Regions from separate parts of the Cupriavidus sp. OV096 genome, predicted to be linked through region 3. Evidence: predicted binding sites of a transcription regulator. Region 3 holds the regulator's gene; each other region holds the start of a gene.
The links. The regulator FNR, encoded in region 3, switches genes on or off when oxygen is low (the NO sensors DNR and NnrR bind a similar motif). The targets are predictions, from matches to a motif close to TTGATNNNNATCAA.

Region 1: the regulator FNR is predicted to act here: its motif matches at 3,160-3,173, upstream of BM115_RS10165 (cbb3-type cytochrome c oxidase subunit I).
Region 2: the regulator FNR is predicted to act here: its motif matches at 3,778-3,791, upstream of BM115_RS07670 (fatty acid desaturase).

What each region holds. Positions count from the first base shown of each region.
Region 1 is NZ_FOWM01000003.1:614,310-622,144, reverse strand. Features, by position in the region: gene BM115_RS10175 (c-type cytochrome) at 23-634, opposite strand; gene BM115_RS10170 (cbb3-type cytochrome c oxidase subunit II) at 706-1,308, opposite strand; gene BM115_RS10165 (cbb3-type cytochrome c oxidase subunit I) at 1,312-2,928, opposite strand; gene BM115_RS10160 (MocR-like pyridoxine biosynthesis transcription factor PdxR) at 3,252-4,760, shown strand; gene BM115_RS10155 (J domain-containing protein) at 4,821-5,915, shown strand; gene BM115_RS10150 (ankyrin repeat domain-containing protein) at 5,954-6,700, opposite strand; gene BM115_RS10145 (TatD family hydrolase) at 6,693-7,487, opposite strand; gene BM115_RS10140 (GNAT family N-acetyltransferase) at 7,508-7,835, opposite strand, start outside.
Region 2 is NZ_FOWM01000003.1:84,587-92,421, reverse strand. Features, by position in the region: gene xdhB (xanthine dehydrogenase molybdopterin binding subunit) at 1-218, shown strand, start outside; gene xdhC (xanthine dehydrogenase accessory protein XdhC) at 232-1,242, shown strand; gene BM115_RS07680 (adenosine deaminase) at 1,291-2,346, shown strand; gene guaD (guanine deaminase) at 2,404-3,726, shown strand; gene BM115_RS07670 (fatty acid desaturase) at 3,877-5,046, shown strand; yybP-ykoY riboswitch at 5,115-5,321, shown strand; gene BM115_RS07665 (TMEM165/GDT1 family protein) at 5,386-5,964, shown strand; gene BM115_RS07660 (urate hydroxylase PuuD) at 6,093-7,301, opposite strand; gene uraH (hydroxyisourate hydrolase) at 7,333-7,686, opposite strand.
Region 3 is NZ_FOWM01000001.1:177,339-185,173, forward strand. Features, by position in the region: gene rluB (23S rRNA pseudouridine(2605) synthase RluB) at 164-2,113, opposite strand; gene scpB (SMC-Scp complex subunit ScpB) at 2,142-3,065, opposite strand; gene BM115_RS00875 (sulfite exporter TauE/SafE family protein) at 3,701-4,459, opposite strand; gene fnr (fumarate/nitrate reduction transcriptional regulator Fnr) at 4,544-5,269, shown strand; gene BM115_RS00885 (hypothetical protein) at 5,298-5,543, opposite strand; gene BM115_RS00890 (hypothetical protein) at 5,540-5,767, opposite strand; gene ccoG (cytochrome c oxidase accessory protein CcoG) at 5,808-7,349, opposite strand; gene ccoP (cytochrome-c oxidase, cbb3-type subunit III) at 7,405-7,835, opposite strand, start outside.

The DNA of each region.
Region 1 (7,835 bases), on a different contig from region 3:
GGGCCGAACACCGTGTGCGAGGCTAGCCACCCGGGCTGCCGAGCGCCGCGTCACCATCGAACGGCGCCGCCATGGCGGCCGTCTGGGTGCGTGCGGCGGCGACGGCTTCCGCCGTTACCGGGCCAGCGGTATTGCCCCACTGGCTGCGCACATGGGTCAGCACGGCGGCAATTTCGGCATCGGACAACTGGTCCGCGAAGGCCGGCATCGCCCCGTTGTAGGCCGTGCCCTTGACGGTCAGCTTGCCGGTCACGCCGCGCAGCACGATAGACGCCAGCCGCGCCTCCTGCCCCACCACCCACTCCGAGCCCGCCAGCGGCGGGAACACGCCCGGCAAACCCTGCCCGGTGGCCTGATGGCAGGCCACGCAACGGGCCTGGAACACCGCCGCGCCATCCACGGCGCCGCCGCCGGCGCCCTTCGGCTTGCCTTTCAGGTCCGCCAGGGTGCGGCTGTCGCCCAGCGACGAGGGCTGGTCGCTTTCGGACGTCACGATATAGAATGCCCCCCACGCCACCAGCGCGGCCACCATGGCCAGCACGTAGCGGGGAATCGGCGCGCGGTTCTCGTGCGGATCGGCATTCTCGCGGGCACGCGCCGCGGCGGCCTGACGTTCTTCCGATGGATCTGCCATCTGTTTCCTCTGCGGATGCGCTTATCGGGTGCTTATCGCGGGTGCTTATCGCGGGTGCTTATCGCGGGTGCTTATCGCGGGTTCGACTCGCTACCTTCGGGCGGCAACACCGCCCCGGTGCGGTTCAGCGACTGGAGATAGGCCACCAGGTCAGACGCGGCGGCGGTCGGCACCACCACCTTGCCCGGCGGTGCGTAGCCCGGGGGCAGCGTCACCGGCTTGTCGCCCGGCTCCGGCGCGTCCTTCACATCGAACAAGTACGGGTAGCTGGGCATGATGCTGCCGCTCACGTAGGCGCGCGGCTGGTACAGGTGCCCGAGGTGCCAGTCGGCGCCGGGCTGGCGCACGCCAATGTTCATCAGGTCCGGCCCGGTGCGCATGGTGCCCAGCAGGTGCGGCTTGTCGTAGTAGTAGTCGCCGGCCACGGCCACGCGACCCCAGCCGCGCTTGGCGTCCGGCGCGTAGGAACTGTCGCGCGGCTGCTGGGAATGGCAGTAGATGCAGCCGTTGGCGATATAGACCTCCCGCCCACGCAGCTGCGCGGCGGTATAGGGCTTGGTGCCTTCGGTGGGCTTGACGTCCTGGAGTTGCAGATACGGCAGGACGACCAGCGCGCTGGTGGCCAGCGCCAGCATGGTCATGCCCCCCGCCAGCAGGGCGCTTTCATTGTTCACGGTTCAGACTCCCTCGGCAGGTTTTTGGCCCGACTGGCCCGTTTTGCGCAGGCGGCCCTGGTGGAACAGCGCCGGGCGGTCACGATTCGGCCCGAAGCCAAAGACCGCGCAGACGAAGTTCGTCACGAAGAACAGGTGGCCCGTCAGCATCATTGCCCCGCCCAGCGAGCGGGCGCGCAGGTACGGCAGGGTCACGGCGACCGAGTCCATGAACGGGCGCGCCGCGTCCAGCATGGCCAGCCCCTGCAGCCAGCCGCCAATGCTCAGGAAGACGAAATAGATGCCGATGCCGCCCGCCGCGAGCCAGAAGTGCATGTAGATCATCCAGCGGTACGGCCATTCGCGGCCGGTCACGCGCGGCACGATGAAGTACAGCGCGCCGAAGAAGGCGAAGCTGACGAACGCGTACAGCCCCAGGTGGGCGTGGGCCACGGTGTAGTGCGTGAAGTGGGCCACGCGGCTCACCGTGCGCAGCGCCTCGAACGAGCCCTGGATGGAACTCAGCGTGTACATCATCCCGCCGAAGGTGATGAAACGCAGCGTCGGCGAGTCGATCAGCCGGCGGAAGTTGCCGCGCAGCGTCTGGTGCTGGTTGATGGAGAACGCGACCACCGGAATCAGCATCATCATGCTCTGCACGATGGACAGCGTAATCAGCCACCCCGGCACCGGCCCGCCCACGAGGTGGTGGCCGCCCACCTGCCCGTAGAAGAACGCCAGCGCCCAGAAACCCAGCAGCGAGAGCCCGTACGACCGGACCGGCTGGCCGATGATCTTGGGCAGGAAATAGTAGATGGAAGCCAGCGCCAGCGGCGTGTAGAACAGCCCCAGCACGTTGTGGCCGAACCACCAGTTCATGGTGGCCTGCTCTACGCCGAAGTGCACGCCCGGCACGTTCGCCACCAGGAACAGCACCGGGAACCAGAACAGCGCGCAGCCCATGTACCAGACCGACACGTAGAGGTGATCCACCTTCCGGTTGACCAGCGTCAGCACCAGCGGCAACCCCACGAAGGCGCCGCCGATCACGAACAGGATGTCCACCTGCCAGGGAATCTCGAGCCACTCCAGCCCATCGGAAATCCCCGCGCCGATGCTGCCGATGCCGGCAATCAGCCCGGCATTCCACACCGCCGCCCCCAGCACCGCCCAACGGGCGCCGACCAGCGCCGTCTTGAGCAGCCGGGGCAGCAGGAACAGGGCGATGGCCAGCCCGGCCATCGGCGCCCAGCCGTAGGCCACGGCGTTCAGGTGGATGGTGCGGATGCGGCCGAAGGACAGCCAGGGCACGCTGGCGAGCAGGTCCGGTTCGTGCAGCTTGATCGAGGCGGTGAGCCCGGCCATCGACGCCACCACCAGCCACACCATGGCGCAGCAGATGAACAGGAACACGACTGGCGCGGAAGATGCATCGGCGGCATCGCGGGAGGGATCGTCCAGCCCGGGCGTCAGGTGCGCCGAGGCAGGATCCTCGGGGTGCCCGGTCTCGCCGTCGGCAAAGATCACCCGCGCGGCGGCTGGCGAAGTATCGAACAGGCCCTTCTGCATGCTCCAGATAAAGGCCGCCAGCGCGATCACGGAAAGCAGGAACGCGGAGAGCAGAATGGCGATGGTATTCATGGCATTGCCGGCAGGCATGAGATGAGTCCTGCGCAGATTACGCACGGGGCGGATAGGCGCCCATAGCCACTTCCTGCGTTTTTTGGGTGACCACCGCCGCCTCAGGTTGCAGGCGCGATACGCGCAGGGGGCGCGCAGCGGGTACTGAATCGAGGCACCGATGGGAGCCCGCCCCCTGGAGAGCGCCGCGCCGGACCCCGCCCCCGCAGCGTGGTTTTTTGTCGAATTACCTTAAATTGCATCAAGGATGCAACTTAACTAGAATGGCGGCAGCGCCTGCCTGCGCGCGGTTTTCCGACCGATGACTCGCCCCCGCCCCCATCATGAACGTCCACTTGAGCATTGAAGGCCGCCACGGCCTGGCCAGTCAGATTTATCGCCAGTTGCGCGCCGGTATTCTCGACGGCCGGCTGGCCGCTGGAGAGCGGCTCCCGTCGACGCGCGAACTTGCCACGCAACTCGGTGTTTCCCGAAAGACAACACTCGATGTCTTCGAACGGCTCACCGCCGAGGGCTATCTGCGCTCGCGCACCGGCGAGGGCACCTTCGTGGCGGCGGCCATGACGCGGCGCGGCAACCTGCCCACGCACGCCACGGCCTTGCAGCCGGCCGACGCGCTCTGGGAATCGATGCCGGACGCGCTGCCGATCCGCCAGGAGGGCGTCTCCCCGCAGTACGACTTCATGGGCGGCGTGACCGAAAAGCGGCTGTTTCCGTTCGACCAGTGGCGCCGCTGCGTGAGCCATGCGATACGCGTGCAGGCGCGCGTGCCGGCAGGCTACCGGGATCCGGCCGGCGAGCCGGAGCTGCGGCTGGCGGTGTCGCGCTACCTGGCCTTCAGCCGCGCCGTGGTCAGCAACTGGCACGACGTGATCATGACCCAGGGCGCCCAGCAGGCGCTGACCCTGCTGGCGCGGGTGGTGCTGCGGCCCGGCGACGTGGTGGCCATGGAAGACCCCGGCTATCCGCCCGCCCGCATGAGCTTTACGGCGGCGGGCGCCCGGGTGGTGCCGGTACCGGTGGATGCAGATGGCATCGTGGTCAGCGCCCTGCCCGCGGACGCCCGCATCATCTATGTCACCCCCTCGCACCAGTTCCCGCTCGGCATGCCGATGAGCCTGGAGCGCCGGCTGGCGCTGCTCGACTGGGCGCAGCGGCGCGGCGCGCTGGTGGTGGAGGACGACTACGACGGGGAATTCCGCTTCGAGGGCCGGCCGATGGACTCGCTCAAGAGCCTCGACCATGACGACGTGGTCGCCTATGTCGGCACATTCTCGAAGACTATTTTTCCGGAACTGCGCATCGGCTACGTGATTCCGCCCGCCCCGCTGGCGCAGGCGCTGTGCCGGGCCAAGCAGACCAGCGACTGGCATAGCTGCACCCTCACCCAGACCGCGCTGGCCAAGTTCATGCTCGACGGCTATTTCGCCAAGCACCTGCGGCGCATGCACAAGGAGTACGCGGCGCGGCGCGCGGCGCTGCTGCGCTGGCTCGATCTCGACCTGTCGCCCTGGCTGGCCCCGCTGCCGGCGTCGGCCGGCATCCACCTCGTGGCCGAAATCCGTCCGGTCGGCCTGAAACAGGCTGACGAAGCCGCCTTTATCGCCCGGGCCGGGGCGGCGTCGATCGGGCTCTACGGCGTCAGCGGCATGTTCGCGGGGCGGCCACCGCGCCCCGGCGTGCTGATGGGCTACGGCGGCCTCAGCATCGAGGAGATCGACGCGGCCATGCAGCGGCTGCTGGACACACTCCACGGCCGGGCGGTGTTGCCGGGGGCTGTGCATCTGTTGCCCAGCCAGCATACGCGGCCGGGCCGGGCCGCTATACCTTGAAAAATTCGGCAATCTGCCGTTAATTGTTGTCGGCCTCCGCTATTGCGTCTTTCCTGCTTGATGCATACCCATTACGACAACCTCAAGGTATCCCGCGACGCGCCCCAGGAAGTAATCCGGGCCGCGTACAAGTCGCTTAGCCAGAAATATCATCCCGATCGCCATGCGGACGGCGAGGAATCCAATCGCATCATGCGGCTGCTGAACGTGGCCTATGACGTCCTGAGCGACCCCGGGCGGCGCGCGGAGCATGACCAGTGGATCGTGGAGCAGGAGCGGATGGAGGCGATCCGCGCCCGCCGCCGCGAGGTGCCGCCGCGCCCTGCACCGGGCACGGCGCGGCCCCAGACGGCGCGTCCGCAGGCCCAGCCCCGGCAGCCACGCGCTGCCAGCGGCGCTGCCGGGGCGGCGGGAGGGGCCAAGGCCGGCGGTGCGTCCGCCCAGGGTGCCTCCGCGCGCGGCGCCAACAACAAGTCCTCGCAGAAAGCCGAAGAAGCCCGCCCCTCGCGCGGCGAGAAGACCCGTTTCCGCCCCAAACCCGAACCCCGGCCCGATGGCCCGCCGCCGCGCGGCCAGCCGCTGCCGGCCCATCTGGCCTTCCTGCTCTATATCGCGGTGGGGGCCAGCATCGTGGTCCTGCTTGGCGACTGGACGCCCAGCGCCAGTTCGGCCGCCGACACCCCGGTCGCGCTGGTCAAGCCGGCCCGGGCCGAGGAAGCCTTCCCGCCGCAACCGCTCCGCTACAGCCGGCCGGCCAACACGCCGCGCGGCATGCCGTGGCCGAGCCGCTCGGGCTACCTGACCGGCTATCCGGTGCTGAACAGCAACGGGTTGTCCACGGTGACCGTGGACAACACCCGCAATGTGTCCGATGTGTTCCTGAAACTGGTATCGATCGAGGGTGACGCGGCGATTCCGGTGCGCACAAGCTTCGTACGCAGCGGGTCGATGTTCACGATGGAGAATATTGCGCCCGGCCGTTACGACGTGCGCTACCGGAGCCTCGACTCCGGGGAGATCTTCCGTTCCGAGCGCTTCGACCTCAAGGAGATCCAGGAGGCCAACGGCACGAGCTTCGCCAACAACACGCTCACGCTCTACAGCGTGATGGGCAAGTCGAAGAGCGTGACCATCACGGAATCGGAATTTCCCTGAACCGGCTGGCGCCGGCCCAGTAACAGCTCAGTCGCCGTTCAGTACGGCTTGGGCTGCGGCTGCTTGTTCGGCGCGCCCTGGGTGCCCGAGGGGTTATAGGGCACCGGCTTCGGCGCGGGGGCCGGTACCGCGCCATAGAGTTTCTGCCAGCGGGACTTCAGCCCGTCGGCAATCTCCTTCTGGTTGTACTGCTCGGCAAAGTCGATCGCGGTCATGCGCTGCTGGTTCTTCAGGCGCAGGTCCGCGCCCTCGTCCAGCAGCACCTTCACGGTGTCGATATGCCCGCCGCGCGCGGCCATCATCAGCGGCGTGGTGCCGTTGGGGCTTTCCGCATCGATATAGGCGGCGTGATCGACGAGGTACTTCACCACCTCGTTGTGGCCGTTGGAGGCCGCGTAGTGCAGCGGCGCCCAGCCCTTCTTGTTGATCTCGGCCTCTTCGCCGTCGACCATCAGCTTCACCATGTCCAGCTCGCCCTGCAGGCTGGCCATCATCAGCGCGTTCTCGCCGGCCGGGTTGGTCTTGTCGAAGTCGATGTTCTTCGCCTTGATCAGCACCGTGGCGGCCTTGATCGATTTCTCGCGCAGCGCCAACACCAGCATCGGGTTGCCCCGGGCGTCGGTCAGGTTCGGGTCCACGCCGCGCGCCAGCAGTTTCTGCACCGTGTTGGCATCGTCGAATTCCACGGCCTTGCGCATGTCGTCCGCCGGCGCGGCCCAGCCTGCCGTGGCGGCGCCCAGCATCAGGGCGGCCGCCGCGCCACGCATCGTCTTCATGTCAAACATGAGCATTCCTGTCTATGTGCTTGAAGAGACGGAAGAAATTATCCGTCGTCTGTTCGGCGATGGTTTCCACCGGCACCCCGCGCAGCTGGGCAATGAACTCGCCCACATGGCGCACCCAGGCCGGCTCATTGGTCTTGCCGCGATACGGCACCGGCGCCAGATAGGGCGAATCGGTCTCGATCAGCATGCGGTCCAGCGGCACCTTCTTGGCGGTTTCCTGGAGGTCCGCCGCGCTCTTGAAGGTGACGATGCCCGAGAACGAGATATGGAAGCCCTCGTCGAGCGCCTGTTTCGCCACATCCCAGGTTTCGGTAAAGCAGTGCATCACGCCGCCGGCCTCGCGCGCATTTTCCTCGCGCATCACGCGCAGCGTGTCGTCCGCCGACGACCGGGTATGGATGATCAGCGGCTTGCCGGTCTGTTTGGCGGCGCGGATATGGGTGCGGAAGCGCTCGCGCTGCCATTCCATGTCGTCGACGCTGCGGCCATTGAGCCGGTAGTAATCGAGCCCGGTCTCGCCGGTGCCCACCACGCGCGGGTGAGCGGACAGCGCCAGCAGGCGTTCGAGCGTCGGGTCCTCGCCCTCCTCGTAGTCCGGGTGCACACCCACCGACGCATACAGGTGCGGATGCTGCTCGGCCAGCGCCAGCACGCGCGGGAAGTCCTCCAGCGTCACCGAGATGCACAGCGCGTGGGTGACCTGATTGGCCTTCATGTTCTCGAGCAGCTGCGGCAGCCGCTCGGACAGTTCCGGGAAATCGATATGGCAGTGGGAATCAACGAACATCGTCAGTCTCTGGATGCGGGTCAGTCGAGCCGGCGGCCGACGATCACGAGATCGCGCTCGATGCCATCGAGCACCGCCACGCGCGGCAGGTCGCCCCAGCGGGCGAAACCGTGCCGCTCGAACAGGGCCAGGCTCGGCGTGTTGTGGCCGAAGATGAAACCGAGCAGCGTGGTCACGCCCACCTGCGGGGCATGGGCGATGGCCTGCTCGAGCAGGTAGCGCCCCAGCCCTTGCCCACGGCGGTCCGCGTGTAGGTAGATCGACAGCTCGGCGGTCGCGCCATAGGCCGGACGGCCATAGAAATCCGAGTAGCTGAGCCAGCCGGCCATACGGCCCTCGGCATCCTCG
Region 2 (7,835 bases), on a different contig from region 3:
ACGTGCGGCTGTTCCAGAACAGCAACGTGGAGGACAGCATCCACCGCTCGAAGGCCGTCGGCGAGCCGCCGCTGCTGCTGCCGTTCTCGGTGTTCTTCGCGATCCGCGACGCCATCGCGGCGGTAGGCGACTATCGCATCAACCCGCCGCTGCGCGCCCCGGCCACGAGCGAGGCCATCCTCGATGCCGTGGAAGCGGTGCAGGCGGCGCGCGCCTGAGGCGGCCATCATCATGCAGGACGCCCCGCTCAAACCCTTCCGCTTCGCCGACGCCGCCCGCTGGGTGCGCGCCGGCGTGCCTGTGACGATGGTCACCATCGTCGAGGTCAAGGGCTCCGCGCCGCGCGAGCCCGGCATCCGCATGCTGGTCACGGCCGGCGATCTGGTCGGCACGATCGGCGGCGGGCACCTTGAATGGCGCGGGATGGACATCGCCCGGTCGATGATGGCCGGCGAGGGTGCCCATGGCGCCGGCACCGCCGCCCGCCGCATCGAGCGGATTCCGCTCGGCCCGTCGCTGGGCCAGTGCTGCGGCGGCGTGGTGCAGTTGGCGTTCGAGGTGCTCGGCGCCGAGGACTTGGGCTGGCTCGAGGCCGTGGACGCCGCCTTCGCCAGTGGCAAGGCGCTGGAGCGGACCGTGCCGGCCGCCGGCCCCGTCACCGTGGCGCCGAGCCGCGCGCTGCTGCCGTCCGTGACCCTGCGCCCCGACGGCGCCTGGATCGACACGCTGGTGCCCGACGACATGCACGTGGTGCTGTTCGGCGCCGGCCACGTCGGCCATGCGCTGGTCAAGGTGCTCGCCACGCTGCCCTGCCGCGTGCATTGGGTGGACGAGCGCGACACGCTGTTCCCGGGCGGGCTGCCCGAGAACGTCGAGGCCGAGGCTTCCGATACCCCCGAGGCCGTGGTCGACCAGGCCCCGCCCGGCGCGTATTTCCTGGTCATGACCCACAGCCACGCGCTGGACCAGGCGCTCTGCGAGCGCATCTTCCGCCGCACGGACTACGCCTACTTCGGCCTGATCGGCTCGAAAACCAAGCGCGCGAAGTTCGAACACCGGATGGCGGAGCACGGGATCGACCCGGCCCGCTTCCCGGAAATGACGTGTCCCATGGGAGTCTCCGGCATTACGGACAAGGCACCGGCTATGATTGCGGTAGCCATCGTCGCCCAGCTGCTTCAGGTGCGCGACCAGCGCGCTGCGGCGCTGGCCGCCAGCCAGGCGGAAGCGATGCATCCGTAACTTCGGCCGCCGCGATCCGGCAGCCGCCCAAGACATAAAAGAGGCCCCATGACCATCGATGCCGCGCTCGCGGACAGCATCCGCCGTACTCCCAAGGCCGAACTGCACGTGCATATCGAAGGCACGCTCGAACCCGAGCTGATCTTCCGGCTGGCCCAGCGCAACCAGGTCAAGCTGGCCTACCCCGACGTGGAGGCGCTGCGCGCAGCCTACGCGTTCACCGATCTCCAGTCCTTCCTCGACATCTACTACGCCGGCGCCAGCGTGCTGCTGACCGAGGAAGACTTCTTCGACATGACGATGGACTACGTCAAGCGCGCCGCCGCCGACAACGTCCGCCATGCCGAGATCTTCTTCGATCCGCAGACCCATACCGAACGCGGCGTGCCGATGGGCGTGATCATCGACGGCATTGCCGACGCACTGGCGCAGGCCCGCACCGAGTACGACTTCTCCAGCAGCCTGATCCTCTGCTTCCTGCGCCACCTGTCCGAAGACGCCGCGCTGGAGACGCTCGAGGCGGCCCTGCCCTACCGCGACCGCTTTGTCGGCGTGGGGCTGGATTCGTCCGAAAAGGGCCATCCGCCCGAGAAATTCGCGCGCGTGTTCGCCCGCGCCAAGGCGCTCGGCCTGCATCGCGTGGCCCATGCCGGCGAGGAGGGCCCGCCGCAGTACGTGATCAATGCGCTCGACATCCTCGGTGTGGAGCGGATCGACCATGGCGTGCGCGCCGTCGAGGACGAGGCCCTGGTGCAGCGGCTGGCGCGCGAGCGCATCGCGCTGACGGTATGCCCGCTGTCGAACCAGAAGCTGATGGTCTACCCCGACCTGCGCGACCATCCGATGAAGCGCCTGCTCGATGCCGGCGTGGCCGTGACGCTGCATTCGGACGATCCAGCCTATTTCGGCGGCTACATGAACGCCAACTGGGAAGCCTCGTTCGCCGCGCTGCCGCTGGACGCCGCCGACGCCTACAAGCTGGCCCGCAACAGCTTCGAAGCGGCCTTCCTGCCCGCCAAGCAGAAGGCCGACTACCTGGCCGAGGTGGACCATTTCTGGTCCGCCACGCCCGAGAACCCGCCCGCGACGGCTCCCACGACCTGACCGGGCGCATAAACAAGACGCCGGACCCCCAGGTCCGGCCGCCCCTGAGACGAGAAGATGACCACCACTTCCCCCAATCCCGCCACGACCCGCGCCATCCGCGGCCGCATCCTCCACTTCCTGCGCGATCCGCAGTTCCATGAGGAGGCGTATCAATATTGGGAAGATGGCCTGATGCTCGTCACGGACGGCCGCATCGCCGCCGTGGGGCTGTACGAGGACCTGGCGCGCGACATCCCGGCCGGTGCCGAGGTGGTCGACCATCGCGGCAAGCTGCTCGTGCCGGGGTTCATCGACACGCACGTGCACTATCCGCAGACCGACATCATCGCGTCGCCGTCGCCGGGCCTGCTGCACTGGCTCGACACCTACACCTTCCCCGAGGAACGCCGCTTCAGCGAGCCCGCCTACGCGCGGGCCGTGGCCGAGTTCTTCGCCGACGAACTGCTGCGCAACGGCACCACCACGGCGATGGTCTGGAGCACGGTGCACGCCACCTCCGCCGACGCCCTGTTCGCCGCGAGCCAGGACCGCAACCTGCGCATGATCACGGGCAAGGTGATGATGGACCGCAACTGCCCCGAATTCCTGCGCGACACGGCCGAGAGCGGCGCGCGGGACTCCGCCGACCTGATCTCGAAGTGGCACAACAAGGGCCGGCTCGCCTACGCGATCACGCCGCGCTTCGCGCCGACCTCCACCGAGGCGCAACTGGCCGCCTGCGGCGAACTGGCGCGCGCGCATCCGGACGCCTTCATCCAGACCCACGTGGCCGAGAACCGCGACGAGGTGAAATGGGTGGCCGAGCTGTTCCCCGACGCCCGCAGCTACCTGGACGTGTACGACCGCTACAGCCTGTTGCGCCCCGGCGCGTTCTACGGCCACGCGATCTACCTCGACCAGGACGACCGCCGCCGGCTGGCCGACAGCGGCGCCGCCGTGGCGCACTGCCCCACCTCGAACCTGTTCCTGGGCAGCGGCTTCTATGACTTCCACCAGTCCGATGCCCACCGCCTGAACGTGACACTGGCCACCGACGTGGGTGGCGGCACCTCGTTCTCGATGTTCCGCACCATGAACGCGGCACACAAGGTGGCGCGCATGGGCGGCTACCACCTGACCGCCCTGCGCATGTTCTACCTGGCCACGCGCGGCGCGGCCGAGGCGCTGGGCTGGGCGGACCGCATCGGCAGCTTCTCCGTGGGCTGCGAGGCCGATTTCCTGGTGCTGGACCCCGAGGCCACGCCGCTGATCGCCCGCCGCAGCAGCCGCTCCGAGACGCTCGAAGAGCAGTTGTTCGCCTTCGCCATGCTCGGCGACGACCGCGTAGTGGACAACGTCTACATCATGGGCGAAGCCACGCGGGAACTGGCGGGTTGATCGCTTTTGGGCGACGGACGGCAGGCAAATACGTGTTGTCGCCCGTCCGCCTTGACCAGCATCAACACAACCGTCATCAAAGCCTTCTAGGCTGTCGCATTGCCCGCCCCCGGCTATCGGGTGCGCCAAGACAGACCCAAAAAGACTGACATGACTGCCCGATCTCTGGATGTATCGCCGGCCCAGACTGCTGAGCCGGCTTCCCACCCTGCCCACCCGCCCCGCAAGCTCGCCGGCGTTCCCCTGCCGGAACCCATCGCCTTCGAGGCCCCCTTCCCTAACCGCAAGACCATCCGTGGCTGGCTGATTCCGCTCGGCGAGCGCAGCGTGGCACGCGCGCTGACGCTGTTCGCGCTCGACTACGCGATCTTCGCCGCGGTGCTGGCCGGCGTGGTCCTGGCGCCGCAGTGGTGGGCCAAGCTCGGCCTCGGCGTGCTGCTGGGTCTGGTGATCGCCCGGCTGTTCATCATCGGCCACGATGCCTGCCACCAGAGCCTGACGGACCGCCGTGGCCTGAACAAATGGCTCGGCCGGCTGACGTTCCTGCCGTCGCTCACGCCCTACAGCCTGTGGGAAGTCGGCCACAACGTGGTCCACCATGGGTACACCAACCTCAAGGGCTTCGACTTCGTCTGGGCGCCCTACTCGCTCGAGGAATTCCGCGCGCTGCCGCGCTGGCGCCGGGTGATGGAGCGGGTCTACCGCAATGGCTTCGGCGCCGGACTCTATTACCTGATCGAGATCTGGTGGTTCAAGCTGTTCTTCCCGAGCAAGCGCCAGATGGCCACGCGCCGCGCGATCTTCATGTGGGACTGCACGCTGGTGGCCACCTTCGGCGCCATCTGGATCGGTGCGCTGGCCTGGCTGGCCGTGGCCACGGACCAGTCGGTCCTGGGGCTGGTCGGCGCCGGCTTCGTGCTGCCCTTCCTGATCTGGAACCTGACCGTGGGCTTCGTGCTGTATGTCCACCACACGCACACGAGCGTGGCGTGGTACGACACCAAGCCGATGTGGGCCAAGGCCCAGCCGTTCGTCTCGACCACCGTGCACCTGCGCTTCCGCTTCGGCATCGGCGCCGCGCTCCACCACATCATGGAGCACACCGCGCACCACGTGGACATGAGCGTGCCGCTGTACCGGCTCAAGCGCGCCCAGGCCCTGCTGGAGCATGCGCTGCCGGGCCGCATCATCATCGAGAACTTCTCGTGGCGCTGGTACTTCCGCACGGCGCGCCGCTGCAAGCTGTACGACTTCAAGGCCCTGTGCTGGACCGACTTCCGCGGCCGCCAGACCAGCGACAACTCGCCCGTGCCGGTCTGACCTGACCCGCATTGCCCAACAGCCATGCCAAAGGCGGTGGACAGTGTCCGCCGCCTTTTAGTACAATTACGACTTCCATTGGGGAGTAGCCGCCCTCGTCTCACCGCGCCGCGCAATGCGGCACACGGCAGACAGGGGCGTACGTCAACAGACTTGACCGTGGTGTCCAGCATCAACGGTTATGGCGTACGCAGCGCAGGACCCGAGCGGGCTTCGTGCCTGACTCCTATGTCCAACGCCTGGCGAGACCGATGACCATACCTTTCTGGCCGGGCCGGGAAAGGTGTGCGTCATTGGCATCTCGCGATGCGTGTGCGGCCCGGTATCAATCCTATAAGAATGGAATCGTTCCTCGTCTCCACAGGTATCGTCGCGCTCGCAGAAATGGGCGACAAGACGCAATTGCTGTCGCTCGTGCTGGCCGCACGCTATCGCAAACCCCTGCCGATCATCGCCGGCATCCTGATCGCCACCCTCGTCAACCATGGCTTCGCCGGCGCGCTCGGCGGCTGGATCACGCAGGTGCTCGGCGCCAACCTGCTGCGCTGGATCCTCGGCCTCGGCTTTATCGCCATGGCCGGCTGGATGCTGATTCCGGACAAGCTCGACGAGGCAGAGGAAGCCAAGCCGGCCAACGGTGCCCTGAGCATCCTCGGCACCACGATCGTCGCCTTCTTCTTCGCCGAAATGGGCGACAAGACGCAGATCGCCACTGTGGCCCTGGCAGCACGCTTCCATGGCGAAGTGCTGGCCGTCGTGGCAGGCACCACGTTCGGCATGATGCTGGCCAACGCGCCCGCCGTGCTGCTCGGCGACCGTTTCGCCAACCGGATGCCGATCGCCCTCGTGCACAAGATCGCCGCGGTGATCTTCCTTGTGCTCGGCTTGCTGGCGCTGTTCAACGTCGGCGGCCACTGAGACAAGCCAGAGTCGTCGCGCTATAAAAAAACGGGGCTTGCGCCCCGTTCAAACCCTCGCCGGTCCGGTACTGCCGGCCGCCGGGACTGCACAGCCCCGGACCGTCGATCACCGATGCCCGGTCAAATTCAGTTGGTGGTCTTCGCGCCGCCCTCGAACCACTGGCCCAGCAGCGCGCGCTCGTCTTCCGTGATCTGCGTGACGTTGCCCAGCGGCATGGCCTTCTGCTGCACCGCCTGCTGGTAGATCAGCTGCGCATGCGCCTTGATTTCGTCGACGGTATCGAGCTTGATGCCCTTGGCGGCAGTCGGCATCATCTTGGGCGCCTCCGCGTGGCACTGCACGCAGCGGGCGTTCACGATTTCCTGCACCTTGGCGAAGCTCACCGCGTTGGCGGCGTCGCCCGCGGCGTTGCTGGCCACTTGCGGACGCGGCTGCGGCGCAATCATCACCGCCACCACACCCAGCAGCGCCACGCCGGCAGCCGGCCACGCCACGTTGATCTTGCCCTTGTGCTTCAGGATGAAGAACTGGCGGATCAGCACGCCGGCCAGCATGATCAGGATCAGCACCAGCCAGTTCTGCTTGTGCGCGTACGTCATGCTGTAGTGGTTCGACAGCATCGCGAACAGCACCGGCAGCGTGAAGTAGGTGTTGTGCACGCTACGCTGCTTGCCGCGCTTGCCGTGGATCGGGTCCACCGGCTGGCCGGCCTTCAGCGCCGCCACGACCTTGCGCTGGCCCGGGATGATCCAGATCAGCACGTTGCCGCTCATGATCGTGGCGATCATCGCGCCGGTCAGCAGGAACGCCGCGCGGCCCGAAAAGATGTGGCAGGCCGCATACGCCGCCACGCCCACGAACACCGCCACCAGGATGCCCACCAGGCGGTCGCTCTTGCCGAACAGCCGGCAGATCGAGTCGTAGACCACCCAGCCGATGATCAGGTACGAGACCGCGAAGCCGACCGCCGCGCCGGGCGACATGTCGAACACGTTCTTGTCGATCAGGTAGGTGCTGGCGTTGAACAGGTACAGCACCACCAGCAGGCCGAAGCCGGTCATCCACGTGGAGTAGGACTCCCAATAGAACCAATGCAGGTTCTCGGGCAGCGACTTGGGCGCGGTCATGTACTTCTGCGGGTTGTAGAACCCGCCGCCATGCACGGCCCAAAGTTCGCCGCCGACGCCCTTCTCCTTCAGGGCCGGATCGCCGGGGGGCGTCAGGCTGTTGTCGAGCCAGACGAAATAGAACGAGGAACCGATCCACGCGATGGCCGTGATGACGTGCACCCAGCGCAACAGCATGTTGGCCCAGTCGAGAATGTAACCTTCCATGACTTGTCTCCTTTTCCCGTCCGCCTGGTACTCAGCTGCCGCGGTAGGTCGAGTACGACCACGGCGACACCAGCAGGGGCACGTGGTAGTGCGCAGCGGTGTCGGCAATGCCGAAGCGTAGCGTCACCACGTCGAGGAATGCCGGTTCGGGCAACTGCACGCCCTGGGCACGGAAATAGTCGCCGGCGCCGAACTCGAGTTCGTACACGCCTGCCACGAGCGCATCGCCTTCCAGCAGCGGCTGGTCGCAACGGCCATCGTGGTTGGTCACGAGGCGCTTGAGCGTCTCGCGGCGATTGTCGACAATTTTATGAAGGGTGACCGACATCGCCTTGCCGGGCGTGCCGGCGGCCGTGTCGAGAACGTGAGTGGTCAAGCGTCCCATCCTGTTCTTCCTTTGCGGGTGTGGGTTGTGAGGGGCGCCGCTGCCTTCACTAGCACCATTTGTGGGAATGATGCCCGCTCGGTACGTCATTTAACGCATCCCGGCGCTGGATTGGTGCGTGGCGACAATGCGCCCGCCCAACCCGGATG
Region 3 (7,835 bases):
AAAAATGGGCGCAATGCCCATCATTCGCCCACCCTCGCTAAGGATGACACTTTTGAATAGACTTGGATTATACGCGGATTATGTCCAAAAGGCAAAAGCCGGACAGGATCCGCGGGCAGCGTGCGGCCAGGGCGAGCCCCGGCCGGCATGCCGCCTGCCTGGGTTAGCGGTGACCGCCACCCCCCTGGTTGCCGCCACGACCGCGCGGACGACGCGGGCCGCTGGCATTGCCGCCGCCCTTGGCTGCCTTCGGCATCACATTGCCGTTGGCCTCGCCACCACCGCCGCGACGCTGCTGGCCGCGCTGGCCACCCATGCCTCCGCCGCCCAGGCCACCACCGCCGCCAAGGCCGCCGCGATTGCCACCGCGCCCACCGGCACCGCCGCCACGCAGGCCGCCGGCCGCGCCACCACTGAACTTGGTGGTATGCGACGTCAGCGGCGCCGGGCCGGTCGGGATGTAACCCATCGAGGTCTGCATCGGATCGGGCTGGCCACCACGGCCGGCACCGCCGCCGTTACCGCGCGCGCCTCCCTTTTCGTAGCGCGGCAGGCCGTCCATGCCGGTGTGCATCGGCATGCCCGCAATGGCCGCCTCGGTACGCGCCTTGCGGCCGCCCACCTTGGTGGCACCCTTGCCGCCCTGCTCGCCCTTCGCCGGCGCTTTCAGGCCGATATTGGCCATCAGCGCGCGCACGTCGGTCGGGTCCAGCTCTTGCCAGCGGCCACGCTTGAGGCCGCGCGGCAGCAGGAACTGGCCGTAGCGCGTACGGATCAGGCGCGACACGGTCAGGCCAACGGCCTCGAACATGCGGCGCACCTCGCGATTACGGCCTTCGGTCAGCGCCACGTGATACCACTGGTTCACGCCTTCGCCACCGCCATCAGCGATGCGCAGGAAGTTCGCTTCGCCATCGTCCAATTGGATACCGTGCAGCAGCGCCTGGCGGTCGGCCTCGGCCAGCTCGCCCAGCGTGCGCACCGCGTATTCGCGCTCCACGCCGTAGCGCGGGTGCATGAAGCGGTTGGCGATATCGCCCGAGGTCGTGAAGATCAGCAAGCCTTCGGTATTGAAGTCGAGACGACCCACCGCCACCCACTTGCCGGCCTTGATGCGCGGCAGGCTGTCGAACACGGTCGGACGGCCTTCCGGATCGCTCTGGCTCACGATTTCGCCGGACGGCTTGTGATACAGCAGCACGCGCGGTGGCTTGCTCGACACCTTGCGATGGATCAGCTTGCCGTTCACGCGCACCTGGTCGGTCGGCAAGATCCGCTGGCCGATGTGGGCCGGCAGACCGTTAACCGAGACACGACCCTCGAGGATCAGCTGTTCCATTTCGCGGCGTGAGCCGAGGCCGCCTTCGGCCAGCACCTTGTGCAGCTTGGGCGCGTCATCGTCGGCGGACAGTTCGCGCACCGGCTTGGCCTTGGTGCGCGGCAGCGCCATCTCTTCCTGATCGAATTGTTCCGAGATCACGAATTTGAAGACGTCCTCGGCACCGCCAGCAGGCTTGCCGGCCTTCGCGCCGCGAGCCGGCTTGTCACCGGCGCGCTGCTCGAATTTTTCCGAAGGCTTGCCGCCTGCGGCGCCCGCCTGCCCCTTGCGCTGACCCTGGCCGCCTTGGCCACCCTGACCGCCTTGGCCGCGCTTGTCGCGCCGGCCCGGCTGCTGGGCTGCCGGCTTGTTGTCGCCATCGACCAGCGCAGCCTTGCGCTGGGGCTGCTGGCGGCGCTTGCGCACGCCGGCACCCTGTGGCTGCGCAGGCTGGCCGTCGGCGTCACTCGCCTCGGCGCGCGGTTCGCGGACGTCACGGGCATCACGATCGGCTGCCGGCTTGCGGCGGCCACGGGCGCGCGGCTCGCGACCGGCCGGTGCGGCGGCGTCGGGCTGCGGCGCGTCGGCTTGCGCCGGTGCGGCGGCATCGCCCTCGGCACGGCCACCCTCGCGGTCCTGTGCGGACTGGCGGCGCGACGCCACCAGATTGCGCAGGCCACGGCGCAGGCCCTTGCGGCGCGGCGCGCCGTCGGTGCCATTGCCCGCGTCGGGCGCAGCGCCGGTATCGCCCGGCGCGTCCGGTTGCCGGACGTCTTGCTCAGCGGAATCAGACAAAGTATTCACTATCGATGTTGCGTGTTATTCAGTTGGACACGCGTTCGTCGTCCTCAGCAGGATGCGGCGCGTTGCCGTCCCGGACCGAATCGTCGGCCGCTTCCGGGGAGGAAGCAGCTGTGTCCACGTGGAAACCGTTGGCGTGGGCCAGCGGCGCGTCGTCGTCATGCCCGCCATCGGCGGACCACTGCGCAACGCTGTTGTCTTGCGGGTGCGGCGTGTCGTTCTGTTCGGTATCGGCGCCGTGGGCTTCCGTCTCCACCGGCTCCGCATGGTCGCTCTCCGCCGCGGCCACGACTTCCGCTTCCACCGCATCGGTAGCGGTCTCGGCGGCCTGGGGCTCGGCAAAGGTCTCTTCATCGCCAGCCGGCGGGTTGGCCGTGGCAACTTCTTCAAAATCTATCGCCTGCTGGTCCAGCAGGGCTGCCTGGACCTGGGCCTGGGCATCCTCGAGCGGCGGCAGCTCATCCAGCGTGCGCAGCCCCAGATCGTCCAGAAACGCCTTGGTCGTGGCATAGAGCGCGGGACGGCCCGGTACGTCGCGATGCCCGATCACCTCGATCCAGCTGCGGTCCTCGAGCTTCTTGACCACGTCGGTGCTGACCGTCACGCCGCGAATTTCCTCGATATCGCCGCGCGTCACGGGCTGGCGATAGGCGATGATGGCCAGCGTCTCCATCACCGCGCGCGAATACTTGGGCGGCTTTTCCGGGTTGAGCCGGTCGAGGAACTCGCGCATCTCGGGCCGGCTCTGGAAACGCCAACCGCTGGCCAGGGCCACGAGTTCCACACCGCGTTGCTGCCAGTCCTGTCGCAATTCGTCCAACAGGGCGCGGATGGTGTCGGCGCCGACATCGTCGGCGAAAAGACGGCGGAGATCGTTGACGCGCAGGGGCTCCTGCGCACAAATCAGCGCGGTCTCGAGGACGATCTTCGCCTCTTGGGTATTCATGTGATTGTGTGCAGCCTGTCTTTGCACCTGCTCCCGGACGAATCCCGGAGCACTGGAGATTTCGGATACAGCGGTACCGATGCCACCGCCATCTCATTGCGCAGCCAACTCGCAGCCTGTCGCAGCCCAGGCAGCCAAGCGGTGCACTTCGTTCTTTTGCATCGATTTGCCGGGTCGTTCCGGCAGGAGATCGTCCGCATCCGGCTGGCTTCGCCGGGAGTCGAACCTCTTGCGTCGCGCTCTCGCCTTTACCCTCGCAGGCGGAACCCTTCCCCTTGGAGCGGACATTCGCCAGGACAATCAGATTGCCAAGGCGGCAAGAAAAAACGGATATCGGCCCGGACAAGCTTCGTCCTGCGACTGCACCACCACTCCACAAGGCCGACCGGCTTTTAAACCAGATCTTTTGAACCGGATGCACTGTGGGGACGGATCCGGCAAGCCAATGCTGCCTCGGACCCATGGACACGCATCCCAGATCAGGGATGCCGGCCCGGCGACGCCAGGGAATTACGTGGCGCGATACCGTGGTTCTCGCGATTGTATGGCATTCCCGCCCCCCTCCGCAACCCGCCCGCCGCCCGGCGTGGCGAATGGCACGAACCGGGGCGGCCTGTCCGCCGCCCGGAATCGTCCTAGAACACCACGCAGAACCCATGCGCAGCCAGCGTCTCCGGGAGCCAGACCGCCCGCGCCACGCCCACGATGCCGAAGCCGATGATCAGCACGCCCGCCACGGTCCGGACCGCCGGCCGGCGCGACACATGGCGCACATAGCCCGACAACCCCGAAATCACCAGTAGGTTTGGCAGCGTTCCCAACCCAAAGGCGAACAGGACCAGCGCGCCCGACGCCGCATTGCCGGCCAGCAACGCCATTGCGAGTGCCCCATAGACCATCCCGCACGGCACGATCCCCCAGGCGAGTCCCAGACCGAAGCGCCGCAGCAGCGGCGCATGCCGGGCCAGGCCGGCAGGCAGCCTGATACCGAGCGCGCCCATGCGACCCACCACCCCTTGGGCCATGCGCACCGCGAACGCCTCCAGGCGCGCCGCACGCATGGTGCGCCCACGCAACAGCCAGAAGCCCGACATCACCAGCATCGCTCCGCCTGCGCCATAGAGCCATCGCTGCACAGGCAGATAGTCCTGCTTCCATACGGTGGCGCCGACGGCACCCACCACCGCCCCCAGCAACGCGTAGGTGGTCAGGCGGCCGGCGTGCATCGCCAGCAATTCCACGAGCCAGCCGCGCGGCGAGCGATGGATCGTCACCGGCACGCGCACCGCCGCGCGCTGCTCGGCCGCCATCGCAATGCCGCCACACATCGCAGCACAGTGGACGCCACCAAACAACGCAACGATAAAAACGCTGAAAAGCACACCAAATGGCAACGGTCCCTCGCTTCCGCGTCACTTCACGCGGTAAAATTGATCTGTCGCGCCCTCGCTGCAATGCGCATCACCAAGAGCCCTCAATTGCTTACCTCCATACCCGTCACCGAGATCTCGCCCCGCTGCTCTACGTGCGGGATGGGCCAGCTTTGTCTGCCGGTAGGCATGTCGCACCAGGACCTCCTGAAGATGGACACGCTCGTGCAGGAACGCGTGCGCGTGCACAAGGGCGAAACGCTTTACCGCATGGGCGATCCGCTCACCGCCGTCTATGCCGTGCGTTTCGGCACGCTCAAGACGCACGTGACGCTCGAAGACGGCCGCTCGCAGATCACCGGCTTCCATCTGCCCGGCGAGATGGTCGGTATGGATGGCCTCGGCGAAATGCAGCATGCTTCCGATGCCACGGCCCTCGAGGATGCCGAAGTCTGCGTCGTACGCTTCAACGACTTGCAGGCGCTCTCGTCTGACCTGCCCTCGCTGCAAACCCAGTTCCTGCGCTTGATGAGCAAGGAGATTTCGCAGGACCAGGTGATGCTGATGACGTTGGGTTCGATGCGGGCCGAGGAGCGGCTTGCCGCGTTCCTCGTCAATCTTTCCGATCGCCTGTCGGCGCGTGGCTACTCGTCGAGCGAGTTCGTGTTGCGCATGAGTCGCGAGGAGATCGGCAGTTATCTTGGCCTGAAACTCGAAACCGTCAGCCGCCTGTTCTCTCGTTTTGCCGAGGCGGGCCTGATCCAGATCCGCCAGCGCCACGTCAAGCTCATCGACATGGCCGGCATCAAGCAGATCTACAACCGCTCCTGCTAAGGCCGGCTCGCCGGCGGCGGTGCACTCGCTACTCGAGTTCATCGGTATCGCTGAGCGGCGTTGGCATGGTGTAGAGCGTCAGGCCGCTCGACAAGGCGCAGAACAGCCACGCCAGCAGGAATCCCACGGTATAGATCGCCTCACGCGACGCGTCGACCGGATGACCGAAGAAGCTCAGGTCACTGGGATCGACAATCGAGAACACCGTTGCCGTGGCCACGCCGCCCATCAGGAACGCTGGCCACATCACCCACATCAGCCAGCGTAGTCTCATGGCCGCCTCGCCGTGTCATTGACATGGGCGTCGGCACGCACGGCGGACCCATCCAGCTTCTCCACCACCAGCCCATGCCGCGCGGCATCGCGCACCGGCACGTCGGCGTGGGTATTGGCGAGCCAGATCGTCACACCACAGCCGATCATCGCCAGCAGCGGTCCGCTCATCAGCAGCCACGGCCACGGTTCCTTCCACCACGGCTTGACTTGTTGCGCTGTCATTGCCTACTCCTTGCGTCGAATATTTCCTGAATGACCTGTCCTACAGGCCGCGCGGCACGATGAAACTGGTCGCTTCCTGGATCTGCGCGCGTCCGCGTGCGTCGTCCATACCCTCCCCCGTGACCGTGATACGGATCTTGTGCGTGCCCTGCGGCGCGTGGTCGAGCGGGATACGGATCCGCACCGGCAACAGCCGGTTCGACGTAGGCGGCAGCGTTTCTGCCGACTTGTCATACTCGATGGTCAACCCTTGCAGCTCCGCGCTCGTCGCCTGTACCCGGACGCGCATCGGCGTCTCGGTCGTATTGATCAGTTGCAGCCGGTACACGTTCTCGATCCAGCGACCTTCGACCTCGCGGCCCAACGCGCCACGGTCGCGGATGACATCGACCTTGAGCGGCGTGCGCATCGCCAGCGACCCGATGAAGCCCCCCACCAGCGCCGACCAGATCACCGCGCAGACAATCGTCCGCGTGCGGAACAAGCGCTTGCGCGCGGCGACTGCCGACAGGCCCTTGCGCATCGCGTTCTCAGAGGTGTAGCGGATCAGGCCACGCGGATAGGCCATCTTGTCCATGACCTGGTTACAGGCGTCGATGCAGGCACCGCAGCCAATGCACTCGTATTGCAATCCGTCACGGATGTCGATCCCGGTCGGGCAGACCTGCACGCAGATGCTGCAATTGACGCAATCGCCAATGCCGGCGGTGTGCCGGTCCGTCTTGCGCGAGCGGCTGCCGCGCGGCTCGCCACGGCCTACGTCATAGGTCACCACGAAGGTATCGCGGTCGACCATCACGCTCTGGAAACGCGCATATGGGCACATGTACTTGCACACCTGCTCGCGCATGAAGCCGGCGTTGCCCCAGGTGGCGAAGGCATAGAACAGCATCCAGAACGACTGCCACGGCCCCAGCGAGAGGTCGATCACCTGCCCGCCCAGCTCGCGGATCGGCGAGAAATAGCCGACGAACGTGAAGCCGGTCCACAGGGCGATCACCACCCAGAGCGTGTGCTTGGTCGCCTTGAGCCGCAGCTTGCGCAGGCTCCACGGGTCGCCGTCCAGCCGGATGCGGGCGATGCGATCGCCTTCCACGCGTCGCTCGATCCACATGAAGATTTCTGTGTAGACGGTCTGTGGACACGCGTAGCCACAGAACAGCCGGCCCGCGATGGCGGTGAACAGGAACAGGGCGAGCGCCGAGATGACAAGCAGGACCGCGAGGTAGATCACGTCCTGCGGCCACAGCACGAGGCCGAAGATATAGAACTTGCGCGCGCCGAGGTCAAACAGCACCGCCTGGCGGTCGTTCCATTGCAGCCACGGGGCGCCGTAGTAGACCAGCTGGGTGAGGATGACGAGCCAGACGCGCCAGCTCGAGAAGGCGCCCGTGACCGAGCGCGGATAGATCTTGCGCCGGACCTCGTAGAGTGTTTCTTCCGAAGATTCAGCCGATTGGGCAGATTGCCCGGATAGCGGCGTGGCAGCCGGGCGCCATGGCGGGCTGTCGTCGGGCCGTGAGGGCTCCGACGTAGCGGGGTCGTCCGCTACGGGCTGTGCAGCATTGGGGGGCGCGTTCATCTTGTGTTCCTCGCGCCCCGGCAGGCGGCTGGCCGCCCTGCCCGGGGGCTGTTGATCATTGTCCGGCCGCTCCTGTATTGGAGAGACCCCACACGTAGGCGGTCAGCATGCGGATGCGCTCGGGCGTCAGGATTTCCTCATGCGCGGGCATGTGCCCGTTATGACCCTTCTGGATCGCCTCGACGATGGCATTTTCCGAACTGCCGTAGAGCCAGACGCTGTCCGACAGGTTCGGCGCGCCGAGCGCCTGGTTGCCCTTGCCGCTGGCCCCATGGCAGGCCGCACACGTGGTCTTGAAGGTGCCCTCGCCCCGCGACGCGCGGATCGGGTCAGACGCCAGGCCCGACAGCGAGCGCACATACTGGGCCGTGTCCCCGGCGAGCTTGGCGTCGATGACGCCCGCAAACGGCGGCATCATGCCGTTGCGACCCTTGGTGATCGTCTGACGGATCGTTTCGGGGTCGCCGCCATAGAGCCAGTCGTTGT